One region of the Agrobacterium sp. 22-214-1 genome, then DNA from elsewhere that is predicted to be linked to it. Evidence: predicted binding sites of a transcription regulator. Region 1 holds the regulator's gene; each other region holds the start of a gene.
The links. Region 1 encodes PhoB, which activates phosphate uptake and scavenging genes when phosphate is short. Its sites were predicted from a motif close to TGTCATNNANCTGTCAT; they were not measured.

Region 1 (7,828 bases):
TCGATGGATTACAGATGGATAGGATGTATCAACCTTGACGCTTGCCAGACGATGTTACAGTCAGGCGGCAGGCATCATGGGATGGTCCAGCGGTCTCGTTTTGATGACTTTTTGATTTGCCCGATATCGCACCGTGCTCTTGAGGCACGCCGAGGGAACTCTAATGAACACATCGATCCTTTTGCTGATACTGGCGCTCATCGGCATCGGCAGCTATCTGCTCGGCAGCCGCCGTGCCGTCGCCCTGTCTGGCGGCCGCCCCTCCAGCATGCATTCCCGTGCCGGTTATCACGGTTCCTACGCGGTCGTCTGGGCGGTGCTGCCCGCGGCGTTCATTCTCTGTGCCTGGCTCATTGTCAGCCCATTGCTCGTCACCTCGGCCGTGCGCGGTAGTTTCCCCGAGGATGTCAGGGCGCAATCCGAAGCGCAGCAGAGCCTGACCTACGGTATGGTGACCTCCATCGCCCGTGGCCTCCAGCGGCTGACGCCGGAGGAAACCGCGCAGGTCGAGGCCGATACGGCTGCGGTCCGGCCGCTTCTGGCATCGAAGGGTGTTGCAATCGCCGGCGATCCCGAGCGGTTCATGGTCGATGCCGCCCACACGCTCAACAGCATGACCTCCACCAGCCGTATCGCGATGATCGCCGTTGTGCTGCTGGCCGCGCTCGGCGGCGGCGCCTATGCGCTGCGTGCAATCGCGCCGCGTTTCCGGGCGCGCAACCAGGTCGAGAAAGTCATTCTCGCGGCCCTGCTCGTCGCCTCGTCCATCGCCATCCTCACGACCATCGGCATCGTCCTTTCCATGCTGACGGAGGCGATCCAGTTTTTCACCATGGTTCCGGCGCACCAGTTCTTCTTCGGAACGGTCTGGGATCCGCGTTTTGCGGCGGCAGGCGCCACCGACTCCTCCGGCCAGTTCGGCCTGATCCCGCTGCTCGCCGGCACGCTTTATATCGGCCTGGTCGCCATGCTGGTTGCGGTTCCGGTCGGTCTCTTTTCGGCGATCTACATGGCGGAATATGCCTCGCCGCGCTTCCGCTCCATGGCAAAGCCGCTGCTTGAAGTGCTCGCCGGCATTCCCACCATCGTCTACGGCTTCTTCGCGCTCACGACGGTCGGTCCTTTCCTCAGAGACATTTCCACGCAGATCAACGGTCTGGCGACGGGCAACTACGCCAACTTCATCCAGGCGCAGAGCGTCATCACCGCCGGCTTCGTCATGGGCATCATGCTGATCCCCTATGTGTCGTCGCTGTCGGATGACATCATCACCGCTGTGCCGCGCTCGCTGCGTGACGGTTCGCTCGGTCTTGGCGCCACGCGTTCCGAGACGATCAAGAGGGTCATTATTCCGGCCGCTCTTCCGGGCATCGTCGGCGCCGTGCTGATGACGGCGTCGCGCGCCATCGGCGAAACCATGATCGTGGTTCTTGCGGCCGGTGTTGCTGCCCGTCTGCAGCTCAATCCCTTCGAACCCATGACCACGGTGACGGTCAAGATCGTCAGCCAGCTCACCGGCGACCTTGAATTCACCTCGCCGCAGACGCTGGTTGCCTTTGCACTCGGCATCACGCTTTTCGCCATCACGCTTTGCCTGAATATCTACGCGCTTTACATCGTGCGCAAATACCGGGAGCAATATGAATGACCGACATCGTTTCTCCCGCAGCCGGCGCGAGCGCCGTCAACAAGGCCACGCGCCGTGATATCGGCATCAAGCGCCGCTATGCCGCCGAACGCCGCTTCCGTGCCTACGGCATGGCAGCGATTTCCTTCGGCCTCATCTTCCTCTTCCTGCTGCTTTTCTCGGTGGTTTCCAAGGGTTACACCGCTTTCCAGCAGACGATGATCACCGTTCCAGTTGAGTTTTCGGAACAGATCATCGATCCGAAAAATGAGCGCGCCACAAATCCCACTAAGCTGATGACGGCCAATTATCCCGTCATCGCCCGCGATGCGGTCGCCAAGGTCCTGGGTGTTGCGCCGACGGACCGCGCCGGCCTTCGCGCCGTCAATCTCCTGATTTCCGACAGCGTGCGCACGCAGCTTCGCGACATCGTCGTTGCCGATCCCGCCGTTATCGGCACCACGCGCACCGTCACGCTGCTGGCGTCGGGCGACGTCGACAGCGCCTTCAAGGGCCAAGTCGACCTGACGGCGGATGAAGCCAATCGCCGTATCTCGAACCAGCAGCTCGGCTGGATGAACCAGCTCGCCGAAAGCGGCCAGCTCGGCAAACATTTCAATACCGGCATCTTCGTCAACGGCGCGTCGAGCCGTCCGGAAGCGGCGGGTGTCGGCGTGGCGCTGATCGGCTCCTTCTACATGATGCTGATCGTGCTGGTGCTGTCATTGCCGATCGGCGTCGCGGCCTCCATCTATCTCGAGGAATTCGCCCCGAAGAACCGTCTGACGGATCTTATCGAGGTGAATATCAACAATCTCGCGGCCGTTCCCTCTATCGTTTACGGTCTGCTCGGACTCTCGGTTTTCATCAACTTCATGGGCTTTCCGCGCTCGGCCTCGCTGGTCGGCGGTCTCGTCCTGACGCTGATGACCCTGCCGACGATCATCATCGCGACGCGCGCTGCCCTGAAGGCCGTGCCGCCGTCTATCCGCGCCGCCGCCCTCGGCCTCGGCGCTTCCAAGATGCAGACGATCTTCCACCATGTGCTGCCGCTCGCCATGCCCGGCATTCTGACCGGCACCATCATCGGTCTCGCCCACGCGCTGGGCGAAACGGCGCCGCTGCTCCTGATCGGCATGGTGGCATTCGTTGCGAATTATCCGACAACGCCGATGGATCCGTCCACGGCCCTGCCGGTGCAGATTTACATGTGGGCGAACGAAGCCGAGCGCGCCTTTGTCGAAAGGACATCCGGCGCTATCATCATCCTGCTTCTGTTCCTCATCGTCATGAATGTTGGCGCAATCCTGTTGCGTCGCCGCTTCGAACGGCGCTGGTAGAAGGAGCTTGAGCAATGAACATGTTGTCGGAAGCAGCAGTTGAAAAGGCGCTGGACAAGAAAATGAATGAAGTCTCATACAAGATGATCGGCAAGGACGTTTCGGTTTATTACGGCGAAAAGCGCGCGCTTTACGACGTGAATCTCAACGTTCGGGAAAATACGGTGACCGCGCTTATCGGCCCGTCCGGCTGCGGCAAATCCACCTTCCTGCGTACCCTGAACCGTATGAACGACACGATTGACGGTTGCCGGGTCACCGGCAAGATCACGCTCGACACCGACGATATCTACGATCAGGCGATTGACGTCGTGGAATTGCGCGCCCGCGTCGGCATGGTGTTCCAGAAGCCGAACCCCTTCCCGAAGTCGATCTACGAAAACATTTCCTACGGTCCGCGCATCCATGGTCTCGCCCGCAACAAGGCGGATATGGACCAGATCGTCGAGCAGAGCCTGCAGAAGGCGGGTCTCTGGAACGAGGTTAAGGATCGTCTGCACGAATCCGGCACCGGTCTTTCCGGCGGTCAGCAGCAGCGTCTGTGCATCGCACGCGCCGTTGCCGTCAGCCCGGAAGTGATCCTGATGGACGAGCCCTGCTCGGCTCTCGACCCGATTGCGACCGCAAAGGTCGAAGAATTGATCCACGAGCTGCGCACCAATTACACCATCGTCATCGTCACGCACTCCATGCAGCAGGCGGCGCGTGTTTCCCAGCGCACGGCCATGTTCCATCTTGGTCATCTTGTCGAGGAAAACGAAACCGACAAGATGTTCACCAATCCGGATGACCAGCGCACGCAGGATTACATCATGGGCCGCTTCGGCTGATCCCGGCCGGCGCTTTATCGAAACCGTACAAGACTGGTGCTTCTGCCGTGCCCGCTTCCGGGTACGCGCATGCAGGCCAAGCCGGAGGACTAGACCATGACACAGACAACGACCCATTCTCACATCGTTTCCGTTTATGACGATGAATTGAAGTTTCTGACGCGCCGCATCGCCGAAATGGGCGGTCTTGCGGAGCAGATGTGCGCCGACGCCGTGCGTGCGCTCGTCAATTCCGATGCCGCGCTCGCCCAGAAGGTCATTTCCGACGATGCGATCCTCGACCACGCCGAGCGCGAGATCGGCGACAAGGCCATCGTCACCATCGCCAAACGCCAGCCGATGGCGGCAGACCTTCGCGAGATCATCGGCACCCTGCGTATTGCAGCTGACCTTGAGCGCGTCGGCGACCTTGGCAAGAACACCGCCAAGCGCGTCATCGCCGTTGCCGGCACCGGCGTGCCGCGTAAGCTCGCCCGCGGCATAGAGCACCTGTCGGAACTGGCGCTGGTACAGCTCAAGGAAGTGCTGGACGTCTATTCCACGCGTTCCGCCGAGAAGGCCAATGCCATCCGCGAGCGCGACGAGGAAATCGACGCCATGTATACGTCGCTCTTCCGTGAGCTTCTGACCTACATGATGGAAGATCCGCGCAACATTACCACCTGCACGCATCTTCTGTTCTGCGCCAAGAATATCGAGCGTATCGGCGATCACGCCACCAATATCGCCGAGACGATCTATTACATGACCACCGGCAGCCAGCCGGAAGGCGAGCGTCCGAAGGACGACAGTTCCAACACCCTCGGTTCGGTGACCGAGTAACAGACAGGCAGCGGCTTGCGGAGTTAGTATATGGTGCCCAAGATTGCAGTTGTGGAAGACGAGGAAGCGCTGAGCGTCCTGCTTCGTTACAATCTCGAGGCTGAGGGATATGACGTCGACACGATATCCCGTGGAGACGAGGCAGAAATCAGGCTGCAGGAACGTATTCCGGACCTCCTTATCCTGGATTGGATGCTTCCCGGCGTTTCCGGTATCGAACTGTGCCGTCGGCTCAGGATGCGGCCGGAAACCGAGCGCCTGCCCATCATCATGCTGACGGCGCGCGGCGAAGAAAGCGAACGGGTTCGCGGTCTCGCCACCGGCGCCGACGATTATGTCGTCAAGCCGTTCTCGACGCCGGAACTCATGGCCCGCGTCAAGGCGATGCTGCGCCGCGCCCGCCCCGAGGTTCTGTCTTCGGTGCTGAAATGCGGGGATATCGAACTGGATCGTGAGACCCATCGCGTTCACCGCAAGAGCCGCGAAGTGCGCCTCGGCCCGACGGAATTCCGCTTGCTGGAATTCCTGATGACCTCTCCCGGCCGGGTGTTTTCCCGCTCGCAGTTGCTGGATGGCGTCTGGGGTCACGATATCTATGTGGATGAGCGCACCGTCGACGTGCATGTCGGACGTCTGCGCAAGGCGCTCAATTTTTCGCATATGCAGGATGTCATCCGCACCGTGCGCGGCGCCGGATATTCAATGGAAGCCTGAGAAAACCGAAACCGATGGTTTCACTTGGGATAAATTCTCCAAAAATCAGAAGGCCCGAGACCGGAACGGTGTCGGGCCTTTCGATTTTGAACCTTCCGCAAACGCGTATCCTCGTTCTTTTGAAGGTGACAGACGGTCTGCTGAAAGCCGGATTGCGCGGTGAAACCTGACAGTAGGAAGGGCGCGGCACGTCGCCGACGAATTCAGAGCATTTGCCGCAAGGGCCCATCGCGGTTTTACATCCGGAGAATGCGCAAGAACAGGGATTGGGAGCGCCTCTTAAACAACGCGGGCTCCGCGTCTGAACCACTTTGGATTCCGCCATAAAAAAACGGGCCCGAAGGCCCGTAGTTTTTGAGTGTCGAATGCGTGCCGCAACACTCAAGCCTTGCGACGCTCGCTTACCGGCTGGTAGGCAAGCTTTGCATGGAACTTGCAATAGGGCGAAGATTCCAGTGCTTCACAACCGCAGAAATGGAAATCATCCTTCAGCGGATCGCCGACCGGCCACTTGCAGGTGCGCTCCGTCAGTTCCGTCAGCGTCAGGCGGCGGGAAATCGGCGTAACGACATTTTTGGAGGGAACGTAATCGAGAACTTCGGCGGTCTCGATATCGATCTCCTCGTGCAGCGCCGTTGCCGCGCTCGAGCGGTTCAAGGCGCGTGCAGGTGCTGCGCTGACGCGGGTCGCGAAATTCGTCGCGCGCGGGGCAGGGGCAGCGGTGCGCTTGGGCGCGGAACGCGCCGAGGTAACCGGGCCGCCGGCCTTCACGCGTCCCGGCAGGTTGAGGCGATGGACCTTGCCGATGACGGCATTGCGGCTCACGCCGCCCAGCTGCGCTGCTATCTGGCTGGCGCTAAGCCCCTCGGACCACAATTTCTTGAGTTTTTCGACTCGTTCGTCTGTCCAGTTCATGCCGCTTCTCCGCTTGTCGCGTATAATGTCGGCAGAATCCCTCTCCGCCTCGCGGGCGTGCCGCGAGCGTGGTTTCTGCCTGATTTTTGGTGACTAGTTCCGCCGCAATGCAGTCTAGTAATTAGCGATTAACCTAGTGCCACGCAGACTCCGTGGCAAGAGTCGCGGGAATCATCTCGAATCGATTTTCCGGTTTTCCCCAACTTGCTGGCGAGTTGAGTCTGAAAGGCAACACCTTGGGCCTCATCCGCCGCCACCTACTAGGGCTTGAGAAGCCCGGGAAACGCGGACTTTTGTTGACATCGGCAGGCGAAGTGACAATAGTGCCCCTGCCGCCGCGAGGCGGCATTTTTGATTTTCAGGCAAGGGATAACCCCGAAAGCCTATTGACAACCGTCTGACAGCGCTTCCGCGCAAGGAGTGATACAGCCATGGCCGAAGCCGCCGCGCCATTGTTCGATACGTTTGCTAGAGCCCCCCTGCGCTTCGAGCGAGGCGAGGGCGTCTGGCTGCTCACGGAAAGCGGCGAACGATATCTGGATTTTGCGGCCGGCGTCGCGGTCAACTCGCTGGGTCACGCCCATCCGCACCTCGTGGAGGCGATCAAGACCCAAGCCGAGAAGGTCTGGCACGTCTCGAACCTTTATGAAGTCCCGGGCCAGGAAAAGCTTGCAAAGCGCCTGACGGAAGCGACATTCGCAGACAAGGTCTTCTTCACCAATTCCGGCGCGGAAGCGCTGGAATGCGCGATCAAGACCGCGCGCCGTTATCATTATTCCAAGGGGCATCCGGAAAAGTTCCGTATCATCACCTTTGAAGGCGCCTTCCATGGCCGCACGCTGGCGACGATTGCCGCCGGCGGCCAGCAGAAATATCTCGAAGGTTTCGGTCCCAAGGTCGAAGGTTTCGACCAGGTGCCCTTCGGTGACGTCGATGCGCTGGAAGCCGCCATCACGGCCGAAACGGCCGCGCTTCTGATCGAGCCCATTCAGGGTGAGGGCGGCATTCGCGCGCCAGCCAAGGAATTCCTGCAGCTGCTGCGGTCGCTCTGTGATGAGCACGGCATGTTGCTGATTTTCGACGAGGTCCAGACCGGCGTTGGCCGTACGGGCAAGCTCTTTGCCTATGAGCAGACGGGCGTTGCACCGGATATCATGGCGGTTGCCAAGGGTATCGGCGGCGGTTTCCCGCTCGGTGCATGCCTTGCGACGGCGGATGCCGCTTCCGGCATGACGGCGGGCGTGCATGGCACCACCTATGGCGGCAACCCGCTGGCCATGGCTGTCGGCAATGCCGTGCTCGATGTCGTCCTCTCCGAGGGCTTTCTGGAAAAGGTCCGTGATGTCGCGCTGGTCTTCCGCCAGGGCCTTGCTTCGCTGAAGGATCGTTATCCTGACGTTATCGAGGAAATCCGTGGCGAAGGCCTGCTTCTCGGCATCAAGGCCAAGGTTCCATCGGGCGAGCTGTTGCAGGCCATGCGCGCCGAGCATCTGCTGGGCGTGCCGGCGGGCGACAACGTCATCCGTCTTCTGCCGCCGCTCGTCACCACGGCGGAAGAGGCCCGCGAGGGTCTGTCACGC
Region 2 (7,828 bases), 860 kb from region 1:
CGTTCGCGCGCCGTGGACTTCGGCATCGAACCGCCGCGCTTCGACAAGAGCGATATCCACGTTCACGTTCCGGAAGGGGCGACCCCGAAGGACGGACCGTCCGCCGGCGTTGCTATGGCGACCGCCATCGTCTCCATCATGACCGGCATTCCGGTCTCGAAGGATGTGGCGATGACCGGCGAGATCACGCTTCGCGGTCGCGTGCTGCCGATCGGCGGCCTGAAGGAAAAGCTGCTTGCGGCTCTGCGCGGCGGCATCAAGAAGGTGCTGATCCCGGAAGAAAACGCCAAGGATCTGGCGGAAATTCCTGATAACGTGAAGAACGAGATGGAAATCATTCCGGTGTCGCGCATGGGCGAGGTTATCAAGCACGCCCTCATCCGCCAGCCGGAACCCATCGAGTGGGACGGCAGCATCGAGACGCCGGTGATCGCAACCGTCGAAGGTGTCGACGACGGCAGCCAGACCATCGCGCATTGATAATGCATCGCCGCGAGGGGCGGGAATCGCCTTTCGCGACGGGTGCTGCATAAATTCAATGTGTTAGGTGTCTGAAGGCGCATGTGGCGTAAAGCTGCGCACAAGTGATGCGAATTTGGCACGAATATGTGGAAGGCCGGCAGAAATGTCGGCCTTTTTTGTGAAAAAAAACGCAGACCCCTTGTTTTTCAGGCGATTCCAGCGCTTTTGGGTTGCTGCGCGCGGATGCGAACGTATTCTGCGCCGGCTTAATTTGAGTCGTTTCAAACCATTGAAAGGGGTGGAAACATGAACAAGAACGAGCTCGTCTCTGCTGTTGCCGAAAAGGCTGGTCTCACGAAGGCAGATGCTGCTTCCGCTGTTGATGCTGTATTCGAAACTGTACAGGGCGAACTGAAGAACGGTGGCGACATTCGCCTGGCCGGCTTCGGCAGCTTCTCCGTCAGCCGTCGTGAAGCCTCCAAGGGCCGTAACCCTTCCACGGGTGCTGAAGTCGATATCCCGGCTCGCAACGTACCGAAGTTTTCCGCAGGCAAGGGCCTGAAGGACGCCGTCAACTCGTAAGGTTTCCGGAAAGCCGCAACGCCCGGCGGCGGGCGGGCGGCTTTTCAGGTTCACGAGGAAACATGTTTTGACGCCCTGACGCCGTCACATCGCCGCCAAAAGTGGGCGGTGTTTCGAAAAGCTCTTTTCGGACAGGCCGGGTTCTCCCGGTCAAGATGTGAATGAAAGCAGGGAAGCGCCTGTGTAGCTTCCATCCGGACACACGGCGTTTTTCTACGCGGAATGTGGGCATAAACACGAAAGCCCGGCCTTCTAGGCCGGGCTTTTTGATTCAGCGGTCAGGAAGTGTCATGCCACTGTCATGTCTGTAACGCAGAAGCCTTGGGGTATTTCTGGACCCAAGGGGGATTAAAATGGCGTTCCGATTTTCTCAAATGGCTTTGACCGCTGCGCTGCTTACGTCCGCAGCCATCCCGGCCGCTGCCGAGCCGGTTTTCAACCGCATCGCATCTTTCCCGGTGGCGAAAAACCTTCCCGCGGACAAGGACGCCAAGTCCGTCACCTCGGCTGAAATCATTACCGCCAGCGAAGACGGCAAGACGCTGATCTATTCGGACAGCCCGCTTGGCGGCATCGGTTTCATCGACATCACCGACGCCAAGGCTCCCAAGGCCGGCGGCGCGCTGCTGCTCGAAGGCGAGCCGACCTCCGTTGCCGTTGCCGGTCTCAAGGTGCTGGCCGGCGTCAATACGTCGGAAAATCGCGCCAAGCCATCCGGCAAGCTGGTGACGGTCGATATTGCTACCAAAAAGATCGAAGCAAGCTGCGATCTCGGCGGCCAGCCCGATTCCGTCGCCGTTTCCCCGGACAGGACTTTCGCCGCCATCGCCATCGAAAACGAGCGCGATGAAGAGGTGAACGAAGGCGCGCTGCCGCAGATGCCAGCCGGTTATCTGGTGACTGTCGACCTGAAAGACGGCGTTGCCGATTGCGCGACGCTGAAGAAGATCGAACTCACCGGCCTTGCCGAAATTTCCCCCGAGGATCCGGAGCCGGAATTCGTGTCGATCAACGCCAATGGCGAGATCGCGCTGACGCTTCAGGAAAACAATCATATCGTCATTCTCGACGGCAAGACCGGCACGGTGAAGACGCATTTCTCCGCCGGCAAGGTCGATCTTGAAGGCATCGATACGAAGACCGACGGCCAGCTGAAGTTCACCGACAAGCAGGAAGGCCGCAAGCGCGAGCCGGACGCCGTGAAGTGGCTGGACAATGACCGCATCGTCATCGCCAATGAAGGCGACTGGCAGGGCGGTTCGCGCGGCTTCACCATCTTCGACAAGACCGGCAAGCTCGTCTATGAATCCGGCTCCTCGCTCGAACACGCGGTTGCGGCCATCGGCCACTATCCGGAAAAGCGCTCCAAGGCCAAGGGCATCGAGCCGGAAGGCCTGGAAGCGGCGACCTTCGGCGACCAGAAATATTTCTTCGTGCTGTCCGAGCGCGCCTCTGTCGTCGCTGTCTACAAGGACACCGGCAAGGAGCCGGAACTGACGCAGCTCCTGCCTTCGGGCGTTTCGCCGGAAGGCGCTGTCGCTATCCCGTCGCGCAACCTCCTTGCCACGGCCAATGAGGTCGATCTGATCGAAGACGGCGGCGTGCGTTCGCATGTCATGCTCTATGAACGTGGTGAAGGTGAAGCAGCCTATCCGCAGCTCGTTTCCGCCACCGTCGATGGCGCACCGATCGGCTGGGGTGCTCTCTCGGGTCTGGTCGGCGATGCCGAAAAGCCCGGCATTCTCTATGCCGTCTCCGACTCGGTCTATGGCAACCAGCCGTCGATCTTCACCATCGATGCGACGAAAAAGCCCGCCACCATCACCAGCGTCCTGCGCGTCAAGCGTGACGGCATCGCCGCCCAGAAGCTCGACATCGAAGGCATCACGCTGGACGGCAAGGGCGGTTTCTGGCTGGCCTCTGAAGGCGACAGCGCCAAGCTCGTTCCGCACGCGCTCTATAACGTCAACGCCAAGGGCGAGATCAAGGCGGAGATCGCATTGCCGAAGGAACTTCTCGCCGGCGACACCCGCTTCGGTTTCGAAGGCGTGACGATGATCGGCAAGGGCGACGACGCGACGCTGTGGATGGCCGTGCAGCGTGAATGGGGCACGGACGAGAAGGGCTTCGTCAAGCTCGTCTCCTACAATCCGAAGTCCAGGGAATGGGGCGCCGTCCGTTACCCGCTCGACAAGACCGAGGCAGGCTGGGTCGGCCTCTCCGAAATCGCTGCGCAGGGCGACTATGTCTATATCGTCGAGCGCGACAACCAGATCGGCGACAAGGCCAAGATCAAGAAGCTCTACCGTGTTGCGATCGCGGACCTGAAGCCTGGCAAGATCGGCGGCGAACTGCCGCTGGTGGCCAAGCAGGAAGCCCATGACTTCCTGCCCGATCTCAAGGCCCAGACCAACGGGTATGTCGTCGACAAGCTGGAAGGCTTCACCTTCGACAAGGCGGGAACGGCCTATGCCGTGACCGACAATGACGGCGTGGACGATTCTTCCGGCGAAACGCTGTTCTTCACCGTCAATATGAAGGCGATCAACTGATCGGGCCGATTGGCGCCGCAAATGAGAAAAGCCGGGCTATGCCCGGCTTTTTTGTACGGCGAGGGCTTCTTGGGCCGGGTTCTCCGAGCTTACACGATGCCTGACGATGCAAGCCGTTAAAATCGGCATTGCCGCTTCGATATCGGATTGTGGAGGGTTTCGTCCGGAGGCCATCCGGGAAAATGCTGCGGATCGATCGTAACGGATCACCGCCCCAGGGAATTCTTGCTTTTGGGAGTATCTTGTTTTTCCGAGTCCTGCTGGACCCAGCGGAAAAAAATATAAACAGGCAGCGCAATAAGCGCGAGTGTTACAAACGCGTCGATCGACATGGTTTCATCCATCAGTTCAACCGTTCATCATGAAACGGTGCGCAAACAATGCCTGAAATCTCTTTAGAAAGTCTGAATCTTCCTTATTTTCCGGTATGTTGCGGGGTGACACAGGGGGCGGTGAAGCTGTCGGAATATGGAACAGCAGTGCCGATTTGGCATGGCGCAACTGGAGAAAAGCGATTCCAGCGGTTGGGAATCATGACGACGCTTCACCGACCGCAGTAAGGGCAGGGGGCTATAATCCAAATACTCGAGGGCTTATCGCATGGCGAAAGCAAACACGACGGATCTCGGTTTTAAGGGTGATATTTAAATCTTCTGGGAAAATGGTGGGCGATGAGAGACTCGAACTCCCGACATCCTCGGTGTAAACGAGGCGCTCTACCAACTGAGCTAATCGCCCTTCGCGTGTCTCGGATCGTGTCCGCCGCGTCGGTGGCCGTGATGTATTCGGATCGGAAAAAAACCGCAAGGGCTTTTGTGAAGTTTTTTTGTTTTTTTTGCCGAGAGAATTTTCCGTCGCCGGGGTGCGGGGGCAAAAAGCCGGGAACTGCGGGCTTTTTGCCGGAAACAGGACCCGAAGACGCCTTGATGGCCGTGTGGAAATCCCGTTAGGGAAGCCTGCGGCTGTGGACAAGTTTTTTGTTTTCGTTGGGAAAAGCCCGCAAAACAGGGCGTTTGCCGCAATCGCGTTCCGAGGCCTTCCGGTTTTTCCCGATCAAAATGAAGAAGCTTATTCTTTTGTCGTGAAACCTGCTTGACACCCCCGCACGAACGCCGTAGTTAGCCGCTCATCGAACAGCCGAGGCTGGTTCGAGCGACGGGACTGGCTCCTGTCGTCAGGAGATGCGGGTGTAGCTCAGTCGGTTAGAGTGCCGGCCTGTCACGCCGGAGGTCGCGGGTTCGAGCCCCGTCACTCGCGCCATCCTGTCCCTCGGAAAACGCAGATGAATGTCTGTGGTGCGCGGGTGTAGCTCAGTCGGTTAGAGTGCCGGCCTGTCACGCCGGAGGTCGCGGGTTCGAGCCCCGTCACTCGCGCCATTTCTTTCTCCTGAAATGTCTCCTCAAACAACAGATCGACGCGCGATTTGCGCGCTCGTCTATTGACGATTCCAGCGCCTGATTCCGGGCTTTTTAAACGCGATTTTTCCTGCATTTTTTAGTCAAGTTTCGATTCCCGAATATCGTCACTTCACCGCCATCCGGACGTAAAATTCGTGTGACTTTTTTGCGGTTGCGTCGTTCAATCGATTATTATTGTATTTGAGGGGCTTAGGCCGGAATTGTGGCCCAAATTTGCGTCAATTCCGGCAATATTGTTGCCAATCAATGCGGCAGGTGTCTTGAAATGGTGCCTAAACTCTTGCAGAGAGAGCGCGGCTGCGCTAACGACTTTGGCGTTGCAACATATTTGTGCGCTCTTTGAGACTTCGGGTCACAAAGGCAGGTCCGGCACCCGGCCGGGCAGGGAAGAGACCATGACTGAACTCCTCAGTTCCTACATTCCGATCGCAATCTTCATCGGTATCGCTCTCGTCATCGGCCTGGCGCTTCTCATTGCGCCGTTTGCTGTCGCCTACAAGGCGCCGGACCCGGAAAAGCTTTCTGCTTTCGAGTGCGGTTTCAATGCCTTCGACGATGCCCGCATGAAATTCGATATCCGCTTTTATCTCGTGTCGATCCTGTTCATCATCTTCGACCTGGAAGTCGCCTTCCTGTTCCCATGGGCGGTGTCTTTCGGCGAGATGGGCTGGTTCGGTTTCTGGTCGATGATGGTGTTCCTCATCGTTCTCACCATCGGCTTTATCTATGAGTGGAAGAAGGGAGCGCTGGAATGGGCATGAGCCAGAACAACACCACGCTCGTTGCGCCGCAGCCGAAGGGGATCATCGATCCCTCGACCGGCAAGCCGGTTGGCAGCAACGACGCCTACTTCACGGAAATCAATGACGAGCTGGCCGACAAGGGTTTTCTCGTCACCTCGACCGACGAGCTGATCACCTGGGCGCGCACCGGCTCCCTGATGTGGATGCAGTTCGGTCTCGCCTGCTGCGCCGTCGAAGGCCTGATGCAGGCTTCCGGTCCGCGTTATGACATGGAGCGCTTCGGTGTCGCCCCGCGCGCCTCGCCGCGCCAGTCGGACGTGATGATCGTCGCCGGGACGCTGACCAACAAGATGGCGCCCGCTCTGCGCAAGGTCTATGACCAGATGCCTGAGCCGCGTTACGTCATCTCCATGGGCTCCTGCGCCAATGGCGGTGGTTATTACCACTATTCCTACGCCGTGGTGCGCGGCTGCGACCGCGTCGTGCCGGTGGATATCTACGTCCCGGGCTGTCCCCCCACGGCGGAGGCGCTGCTTTACGGCGTGCTTCTGCTGCAGAAGAAGATTCGTCGTACCGGTACGATCGAGCGCTAAGGGCAAAGGACGGATTAAGAATGAGCGAAGCTCTCAACGATCTTGCTGCTTACGTTAAGGAAGCGCGCGGTTCCCTCGTGGTGTCGGCTGATATCGCCTATGGCGAGCTGACGCTGAACACGACGCCTGAAAGCGTGATCGCGCTTTTGACCTTCCTGCGTGACGACGTGCAGTGCGGTTTCGTCAACATCATCGATATTTGCGGTGTCGACTGGCCGCAGCGCGAAAAGCGTTTCGATGTTGTCTATCACCTGCTGTCGCCGCGCCAGAACCTGCGCGTGCGCGTCAAGCTGCAGGTGGCGGAAGACGAGGGCGTGCCGTCTTCGACCTCCGTTTACATGGGCGCGGAATGGTTCGAGCGCGAAGCCTGGGACATGTATGGCATTCCGTTCGAAGGCCATAAGGATCTCCGCCGCATCCTCACGGATTACGGTTTTGAAGGCCATCCGCTGCGCAAGGATTTTCCGGTTACCGGCTTTGTGGAAGTGCGTTACGATGACGTGCTGAAACGGGTTCTTTATGAACCAGTCGAACTGAAGCAGGAATTCCGTAATTTCGACTTCCTTTCCCCCTGGGAAGGAACCGAATATGTTCTCCCGGGTGACGAAAAGGCCAAGCAATGAGCCAAGCCCCCGCGACAGAGCATGCGCAATGTCTTTGCGGCGCCGTCGGCCTCAATGCCGTCATCGGTGCCCGCGAATTCGGCGTTTGCCATTGCTCCATGTGCCGCCGCTGGTCCGGCGGTGCGTTTATGGCTGTCGAATGCGCTGATATCTCCGTCGAAAACGAAGATAGTCTCGGCGTCTATTCCTCGTCGGAATGGGGTGAGCGCTGCTTCTGCAAGAATTGCGGCAGCACGCTGATGTGGCGCTCGAAGGACGGCAAGCATGTCGCCGTTTCGCTGCAGGCTTTCGACAACCCTTCCAGCTTCAGGTTTGCGTCGCAAATCTTCACGGATGAGAAGCCTTCGAGCTATTCCTTCGCGGAAACCACGCAGAACATGACCGGCCCCGAATTCATCGCCATGATCACCTCGGCGGAGCACTAGAATGACTGAGCATAACGTCCGCAATTTCACGATCAACTTCGGTCCGGAACACCCGTCCGCGCACGGTGTGCTGCGTCTGGTTCTGGAACTGGACGGCGAAATCGTCGAGCGCGTCGATCCGCATATCGGTCTTCTGCATCGCGGCACCGAAAAGCTGATCGAGACCAAGACCTACCTGCAGGCCGTTCCCTATTTCGACCGTCTCGACTACGTCGCGCCGATGAACCAGGAACACGCTTTCGCGCTCGCCGTCGAAAAGCTGCTCGGTCTCGAAATCCCGATGCGCGGCCAGCTGATCCGCGTTCTCTATTCGGAAATCGGCCGCATCCTGTCGCACATCATGAACGTGACGACACAGGCCATGGACGTCGGCGCGATGACGCCGCCGGTCTGGGGCTTCGAAGAGCGCGAAAAGCTGATGGTGTTCTAT
Region 3 (7,828 bases), 1.2 Mb from region 1:
GGTCTGGTTGGGGCGCAATTCGGCCGAGGGCGCCTTGGAAATGATATTGGCGGGGATCACCTCGCCGGAAGGGCCGAGCGCGCCCGGCGGTACATGGGCGTTGCGCCAGCTGGAAATGGCATAGACCTGCATCTTGTAGAGGTCCTTGATGGGGTTGAAACCGCCATTCATGTCACCGTAAAGCGTGGCATAACCCACCGACATTTCCGACTTGTTGCCCGTCGTCACCACCATTGAGCCGAACTTGTTCGAGACGGCCATCAAAATGGTGCCGCGCGTGCGGCTCTGCAGGTTTTCCTCGGTAATGCCCTCTTCCGTGCCCTCGAAGAGATCGGAGAGCGTCGAGAGGAAACCTTCCACCGGCTCTGAAATCGGCACGATGTCGTAACGGCAGCCCAGCGCCTTGGCGCAATCGGCCGCGTCCTTCAGCGATTCTTCCGATGTATAGCGGTAAGGCAGCATGATGCAGCGCACCCGCTCCTCTCCCAGCGCATCGACGGCAAGGGCGGCACAGATGGCCGAATCGATGCCGCCGGAAAGGCCGAGAACCACGCTCTTGAAACCGTTTTTATTGACGTAATCGCGGAAGCCCAGCATGCAGGCGCGGTAATCCGCTTCCTCGCCTTCGGGAATCTTCGAGAAAGGCCCACTATCGCAATGCCAGCCGTCCGCCGTGCGTTTCCAGTCGGTGACGGCAAGTGTGGCCTCGAACTGGCTCATCTGGAAGGCAAGCGTCTTATCGGCATTGAAGCCGAAGCTTGCGCCGTCGAACACCAGCTCATCCTGCCCGCCCAACTGGTTGGCGAAGACGAGCGGCAGGCCGCTTTCGATAACCTGCCGCAGCGCCACCTGATGGCGCACATCCAGCTTGCCGCGATAATAGGGCGAACCGTTCGGCACCAGCAGGATTTCCGCCCCGCTTTCGGCGAGCGTCTCGCAGACACCCATATCGTTCCAGATTTCCTCGCAGATCGGAATGCCGATCCTGACCCCACGGAAATTATAGGGACCGGAAATTGAGCCCTCCGAGAAAACACGCTTTTCGTCGAACTCGCCGTAATTCGGCAGGTCGATCTTGTCGCGCAGCGCGATGATCTTGCCGCCATCCAGAAGCGCCACGGAATTGTGCCGGCCCGTCTCACCCTGTCGCGGAAAACCGATGACGATGCCCGGCCCGCCATCGGCGGTTTCCGCCGCCAGCTCTTCCACGGCCTTCAGGCATGCTTTCAGGAAAGCCGGTTTCAGCACCAGATCTTCCGGCGGATAGCCGGATATGAAAAGCTCGGTCAAAAGCAGAAGATCGGCACCCTGCGTCGCCGCATCGGCCCTTGCCTCGCGCGCCTTGGCGAGATTGCCCGCCACGTCGCCAACGGTGGGATTGAACTGCCCGACGGCAATCCGGAGATGGTTCTGGATATCGTGTCTGTCGCTCATGGCTTTTCAATACCGCGCCCGTGGCCGCTCCGCAACGCGGCAATTGCATGGCGGCGTCCGTTACGCTTCGTCCGCGCGCGTTCACGCTAAGGTTATCGCCGCGCCGGCCAGACTCTTCAAAGTTCATGTCGCGTTCATCGCGCTTATGTGACAGTTACATGACACTTTTGCGACACCCGATTCACCTCCCCGGATCGGCCGTGCCGCCTGCAATACCGGAGTATGGGTTTGAGAGATTCGGCGCCAAAAACAACGGCTTCCGAAAAGGCTGGTTTCGTCTTTTCGCCTGCATGGACAAGGAGCCTTTCCAAGCTTTCGGGCATCGCCTATCCGCTTGCCAATCTGACGATCGCGTCCGTCGTGCTGGTCGTGGCGCTGGAGTGGATCGCCCGCGGCTCGCTCACGGATGTCGGCGCTTTCCTCACCTCCTCCGCCCGCCCCGGCATGACCACCATTGCCGCCGTGCTCGCCCTTCTCGTGGCGCTGGATGCACTTCTTGGCAGGCGTTACCTGTCGCTGATCGCGCTTGCGCCGCTCTGCGCGCTGACGGGGCTGATTTCGGCACAGAAACAGACCTATCTTTCCGATCCGCTTTACCCCTCCGACCTGCTGTTCGGCCGCCAGATTCTTGAGCTTCTGCCGACCATGCTGAAGGCCCAGCCGATGACGGCAGCACTCGTCGCTCTCGGTATCTGCGCCGCGATTGCGGCACTTACGGCGCTGTGGCTGCTGGCGCGCCGCCATTCACCGGGCTTGAGCTGGCGCGAACGCGCCGCTGGTCTCGCGCTGGCGCTGCCGCTTCTTGCCGGCCTTGCCTCGCTTATGGACTATTCGCATTATTCCTGGGTGCGCGATCGCCTCAACATCATTCCCATGATGTGGGATCAGCAGGAAAATTACCGCCATAACGGCTTCCTGATGGCCTTCGCCTTCAATATTCCGATGGCCAATGTCTCGGCGCCGCAGGGTTATGGCGAAAACACCATTGCCGACCTGACCTCCGAGCCCGCCGCCTTCGCCGCCAACAAGGGCGATTACCCCGATGTCATCATGCTGATGAGCGAATCGCTGTGGGATCCGACGCGGCTGGAAAATGTGAAGCTCTCCGCCGACCCCATGCCGACGATCCGCGCCAAACAGTCCGGCAATGTATTTTCCCCGGAATTCGGCGGCATGACGGCGAATGTAGAATTCGAGGCGCTGACCGGCTTTTCCAACGCCTTCCTGCCCTATGGCAGCATTCCCTATCAGCAATATATCCGCCGCCCGGTTCCCTCGCTCGCCAGTTTCTTCCGGGGCGAAGGTTATTCCGCCATCGCCATGCATCCGTTCCAGGAATGGTTCTGGAACCGCAAGCAGGTCTACAGGAATTTCGGCTTCGAGGAATTCCGCTCCGAAGAGACGCTGCCGGCCATGCAAAAACGCGGCAACTTCGCCTCCGACGATGCGCTGATGGACGAGATCATGGCGACGGCCGAGAAGGCGCAGAACCCGCTCTTCCTCTTCGCCGTCACCCTTCAGGGACACGGTCCCTACGAGGCGACCCGTTACGCCGAGAACACCATCGGCGTCGAAGGCGATCTCTCCGCCTCGGCCTCGCAGGCGCTGGCCACCTATTCTCAAGGGGTGGCGGAGGCTGACGAAGCGCTGCTGAAACTGATGCGCTGGGCAAAGAAGCGCGACCGTGAAACCATCATCGTCCTGTTCGGCGATCACCTGCCGCCGCTCGGCCAGACCTTCGTGGAAAGCGGCTACATGCCGGGCATGGTGGCCAGCCGCCGCGCGCCGCTGGAGGTGATGAAGAAGGAACACGAGACGCCGCTCGTCGTCTGGTCTTCAAAGAAGGGCGTGCGCAAGAATATCGGCACAATCAGCCCGGCGCTTTTGCCTTATCACGTCCTGAAGACGGCGGGCTTCTCCGATCCCTTCTACACCGGCACGCTGGGCGAAGTGCAGCAGGCCTTCTCCGTCATCGACCGGCATATGCTGGTGACGACCGACGGCAAGGCCCTGCCCGACTGGTCGATCGCGCCCAATGCCGTTCCCGACGTGGTGCGTGACTACCGCCTGCTACAGTTCGACATGATGTTCGGCCAGCAATATGGCCGCGAACGCTTCTTCCCCGGTTTCAACTGGCTGCACGAGGGCGCGCCATCGGTCTGATGTTTTTCGGCGGGGACGCCTGAACCGCATGGCGGTGGAAATCGTTTGAATTCCACCGCCATGCGGGTTTATCTCGGGATAACATCCGCATCGCCCCATCAGAACCGGAGACACACCGTGTCAGATATCTCCGACTATATCGTTTCGCATTTCAAGCGTTCCTCCCGCGAAATCGGCGAAGTGGAGCGGCGCATTCTGGAACTGTCGCACCAGAAAAAACTGATTTCGCGCGACACCAATGCCGAATTTTCCGCCGGCGCCAGTCTCGGCGACAGGTTGGCCGACAATATCGCCAAGGTCGGCGGTTCCTGGGGTTTTATCCTCGGTTTCTGCTTTTTCCTGATCTTCTGGGCTGTCATCAACACCATCATCCTGACGACCGGCGCCTTCGATCCCTACCCCTTCATCTTCCTCAACCTGCTGCTTTCCATGCTGGCGGCCATTCAGGCGCCGATCATCATGATGTCGCAGAACCGCCAGGCCGCCCGCGACCGTTTCGAGGCCGCCAAGGACTACGAGGTGAACCTGAAGGCCGAGCTTGAGGTTCTTTCCCTGCATGAAAAGATCGATGTGAAGGTGCTGGCCGAACTGGCCGCGCTCCGGCAGGACCTTGCAGCACTTCACCAACATGTCGCCCGCAAGGAAGACTGACGCCGGAAAATTCATCCCCGCTTTTCCCCACCCCGCTATGCGCTGTTAGATTAAACGCAGTCCCGCCGGGTGGACGCCAGACGTGGCGGAAACCGAGGGACGGTCCTGGTGGTGGAACGCTGGCAACGTTCGTGGAAAGGACCATTTCGCAAAAGGCGGTGCACCGCCGCTTGCGAAATACGGCATGGTGAAAGACCCGGCTGCGCAACGCATCCGACCCACACCGACCTCAACCGAAGCGCAGCCGGGCAATCGCCCGACGCACGCTGAGTATCCCCGACCGGCAACGCTGGGCGGGATGAAGCTGTTGGGGGTTTAGGGCGTTTTCTGGAAAAGTCGACCGAAGTGCGCGGGGCTTACCCCCCTCTGCCCTGCCGGGCATCTCCCCCTCAAGGGGGGAGATCGGCAGGAGGCGCGACCACCACTTCATTCGCAAATGTAGAGATGGGCGAAACCTGCCCGCAGATCGATCTCCCCCCTTGAGGGGGAGATGCCCGGCAGGGCAGAGGGGGGTAAGCCCCACGCTCCCTCGCCCCTGCATGAATCGCACAACCTCCTGAAACGTCACCCCCAGTTACGAATCCGTCAGATTCTTACGCTACAGATTGACGCAGGCGTTTGTTGCATTGCACTCTTGCGGGCAAGGCTGAAGGGGAATCACTCCCCATCGTCAAAATGGCATCACGACCATTTCGCGGCGACGCCATGCCGGATGCGACATCCGGTCATCGCAATAATTCTGTTCCGGGGTTTTTCATGCACCAGTTCGATCTGATTGTTGTCGGCAGCGGTCCGGCGGGAAGACGGGCCGCCATTCAGGCCGCCAAGCTCGAAAAGAGGGTTCTGGTCATTGAGAAGGGCAGCCGCGTCGGCGGCGTTTCCGTGCACACCGGCACCATTCCATCGAAGACGCTGCGCGAGACGGCGCTCAACCTCACCGGCTGGCGCGAGCGCGGTTTTTACGGCCGCGCCTATCGCGTCAAGCAGGAGATCGACGCGGAAGACCTGCGCCGCCGCCTGCTCATCACGCTGGATCACGAAGTGGAAGTGCTGGAACACCAGTTCGCCCGCAACCGCGTGCAGCACATTCGCGGCACGGCGAGCTTCATCGACGCCAACACCATGAAGGTGGTGAAAAGCGACGGCGAGATCATGACCGTGACGGGCACCTCCATCCTGCTGACCATCGGCACCCGCCCCTACCGGCCGCCGCATATTCCCTTCGATGGCGAAGCGGTGCTCGATTCGGACGAGATTCTCGAGATCAAGGAACTGCCGCGCTCCATGGTCGTCGTCGGCGCCGGCGTCATCGGCATCGAATATGCCACCATCTTCAGCGCGCTCGACACGCAGGTGACGGTGGTGGAGCCGCGCGAAACGATGCTGGAATTCATCGACAAGGAAATCGTCGAGGACTTCACCTATCAGCTGCGCGACCGCAACATGAAGCTGATCTTCGGCCAGAAGGCGGAAAAGGTGGAGCGCGACGAAAGCGGCAAATGCCTCGTCTCGCTTGGCAATGGCCGCGTGCTGAAGGCCGAGACGGTGCTGTTTGCCGCTGGCCGCGTCGGCGCCACCGATACGCTCAATCTTTCGGCCTGCGGGCTGGAGGCCGACAGCCGTGGTCGCCTGAAGGTCGATCCCGAAACCTTCCAGACCTCGGTGCCGAACATCTATGCCGCCGGCGACATCATCGGTTTCCCGAGCCTTGCCTCCACCTCCATGGAACAGGGCCGCATCGCCGCCCGCCATGCCGTCGGCGCACCGGCCGGCGAACCGCCGCAATTCTTCCCTTACGGCATCTATGCCGTACCGGAAATTTCCACCTGCGGGCTGACGGAAGAAGAAGTGATCGAACGCAACATTCCCTACGAATGCGGCATCGCCCATTTCCGCGAGACGTCCCGCGGCCACATTATGGGTCTCGACAGCGGCCTCTTGAAGATGATCTTCTCGCTCAAAACCCGCCGCCTGCTCGGCGTCCACATCGTCGGCGAAGGTGCGACCGAACTGGTGCATATCGGCCAGGCGGTGCTGAACCTGAAGGGCACTGTGGAATATTTCGTCGAGAATACGTTCAACTATCCGACGCTTGCCGAAGCCTACAAGATTGCGGGGCTCGATGCGTGGAACCGCATGGGTGAGATCAAGAAGGATTGAGGCTTTGTCGCGGGTAAGGAGATAATCTGCAATGTTCGAAAACTTCTCCTGCCGTCATGCTCGGGCCTGTCCCGAGCATCTGCAACGTCTCGATTTATGAGACGTGATTAGATCCTTGGGACAAGCCCAAGGATGACGCCGCGTATCGAGCGAGAATGCCGGTCGTACACATTGCTTAGACGACAGGTCACGCATACCCTCACCACCGAATACTATACCGCGCACTCACCCCCGGCCGGAAATGATCCGCATAGCCCTGATCGAGCGTCCCCCGCACAGTCAGGTGATCGCCCAGTTTCTGCTCCACCGCCACGCCGCTGCTGAACTCGTTGAAACTGTTACGGCTCGCCCCCGTCAGCACAAAGGCCGTGCCGGTCTCGGAGCGGGAAAGGCGCAGCGACTGCGACACATCCAGCCCGTTCCATTGCTGCGCCGTGCCGTCATAACGCACGGTGAAATTGCGGTTCGCCTCGATATCCAGTTCCGGTGTGACGATGCGCTTCTGCTGCGAGGTCACGGAAACGCTGCTCGACCCCGTCAGCGCATTGAAGATGACGCCGACATCACGGGCCAGGGAAACGCCGGGCAACTGTTCGGCCAGCAGCGTGACATTACCCCATACCCGCACCGGTGTATCCACCACCTGCCCCGTTTTGGAAGCGCTCATGCCCATTTCCAGCCCCGCGCGAATGGGCGTATCGACCGGCAGTTTCGCGCCGATGCGCGCCGTATAGGAACGGTCGGAATTCTTCACCGGCTTCCAGATCAACCCGGCCTCATCGGCATGCGCCGCGGTACCAGTGGCGGTGAAAAGAGACAATAGAAGGGTAAAACCCATTCGTGGCGACATATCTTGTCCCCTGGCAAATTAAGGGCGCACCGGGAGAACCCGGCAGGCACGGTAAAAGCTTAAGGCCAATGGTTTGGCAGCGATAAGGCCGCACGAGAGCGACACACAATGCCCGAACGACCGCATGCAGCGGCCGGGGCAAATCATGCTGCGCAGGGTGCCAGATGAACGGGAGATGAACAAGAGCAGATGCAGCAAAAAAACATGCTGCACTGCATTGTGATCGGGAAGCTTCCCATGAGCGGTGCGCCGACCGCTTGACGAATCGGCTTTTTCCAACGGATATTTGCCCCGCGTAGCCTGCGCCTAACCTCCACGACCTTCCCCAGCGGGGTCTTCAATGGAGGCAAAGGGACCATTGTCTCAGGCAATTGTCTTGGTCCGATCGTTTCGGGCGGGTTGCTGGGGAACTGCGTCCGGGACGTGAAAGGCCTGACAATGACGCAAAATAGCAATCTAAAACGGCGTGTAAGAGCGCGCGCAGCCAAAACCGGCGAATCCTATACAGCTGCTCTCCAGCATATTCGCAGAGTACCGGACGCTCCTTTGAGCAACTCAATACGAGTGGCG

Region 2: a site for PhoB is predicted at 1,331-1,347, ahead of ACQZ5G_RS03705 (esterase-like activity of phytase family protein). Genes of this name have one in related genera too.
Region 3: a site for PhoB is predicted at 1,582-1,598, ahead of ACQZ5G_RS01840 (LTA synthase family protein). Genes of this name have one in related genera too.

What each region holds. Positions count from the first base shown of each region.
Region 1 is NZ_JBNWCK010000001.1:1,586,997-1,594,824, reverse strand. It holds gene pstC (phosphate ABC transporter permease subunit PstC) at 164-1,648, shown strand; gene pstA (phosphate ABC transporter permease PstA) at 1,645-2,967, shown strand; gene pstB (phosphate ABC transporter ATP-binding protein PstB) at 2,982-3,797, shown strand; gene phoU (phosphate signaling complex protein PhoU) at 3,894-4,619, shown strand; gene phoB (phosphate regulon transcriptional regulator PhoB) at 4,650-5,333, shown strand; gene ACQZ5G_RS08005 (GcrA family cell cycle regulator) at 5,715-6,248, opposite strand; gene ACQZ5G_RS08000 (acetylornithine transaminase) at 6,680-7,828, shown strand, end outside.
Region 2 is NZ_JBNWCK010000001.1:727,381-735,208, reverse strand. It holds gene lon (endopeptidase La) at 1-480, shown strand, start outside; gene hupB (DNA-binding protein HupB) at 769-1,044, shown strand; gene ACQZ5G_RS03705 (esterase-like activity of phytase family protein) at 1,398-3,596, shown strand; gene ACQZ5G_RS03700 (hypothetical protein) at 3,803-3,940, opposite strand; tRNA gene ACQZ5G_RS03695 (tRNA-Val) at 4,259-4,334, opposite strand; tRNA gene ACQZ5G_RS03690 (tRNA-Asp) at 4,780-4,856, shown strand; tRNA gene ACQZ5G_RS03685 (tRNA-Asp) at 4,896-4,972, shown strand; gene ACQZ5G_RS03680 (NADH-quinone oxidoreductase subunit A) at 5,410-5,775, shown strand; gene ACQZ5G_RS03675 (NuoB/complex I 20 kDa subunit family protein) at 5,766-6,350, shown strand; gene ACQZ5G_RS03670 (NADH-quinone oxidoreductase subunit C) at 6,371-6,973, shown strand; gene ACQZ5G_RS03665 (GFA family protein) at 6,970-7,398, shown strand; gene ACQZ5G_RS03660 (NADH-quinone oxidoreductase subunit D) at 7,400-7,828, shown strand, end outside.
Region 3 is NZ_JBNWCK010000001.1:349,121-356,948, reverse strand. It holds gene ACQZ5G_RS01845 (NAD+ synthase) at 1-1,434, opposite strand, end outside; gene ACQZ5G_RS01840 (LTA synthase family protein) at 1,657-3,597, shown strand; gene ACQZ5G_RS01835 (DUF1003 domain-containing protein) at 3,715-4,248, shown strand; gene sthA (Si-specific NAD(P)(+) transhydrogenase) at 5,005-6,408, shown strand; gene ACQZ5G_RS01825 (hypothetical protein) at 6,608-7,258, opposite strand; gene ACQZ5G_RS01820 (carbon-nitrogen hydrolase family protein) at 7,697-7,828, shown strand, end outside.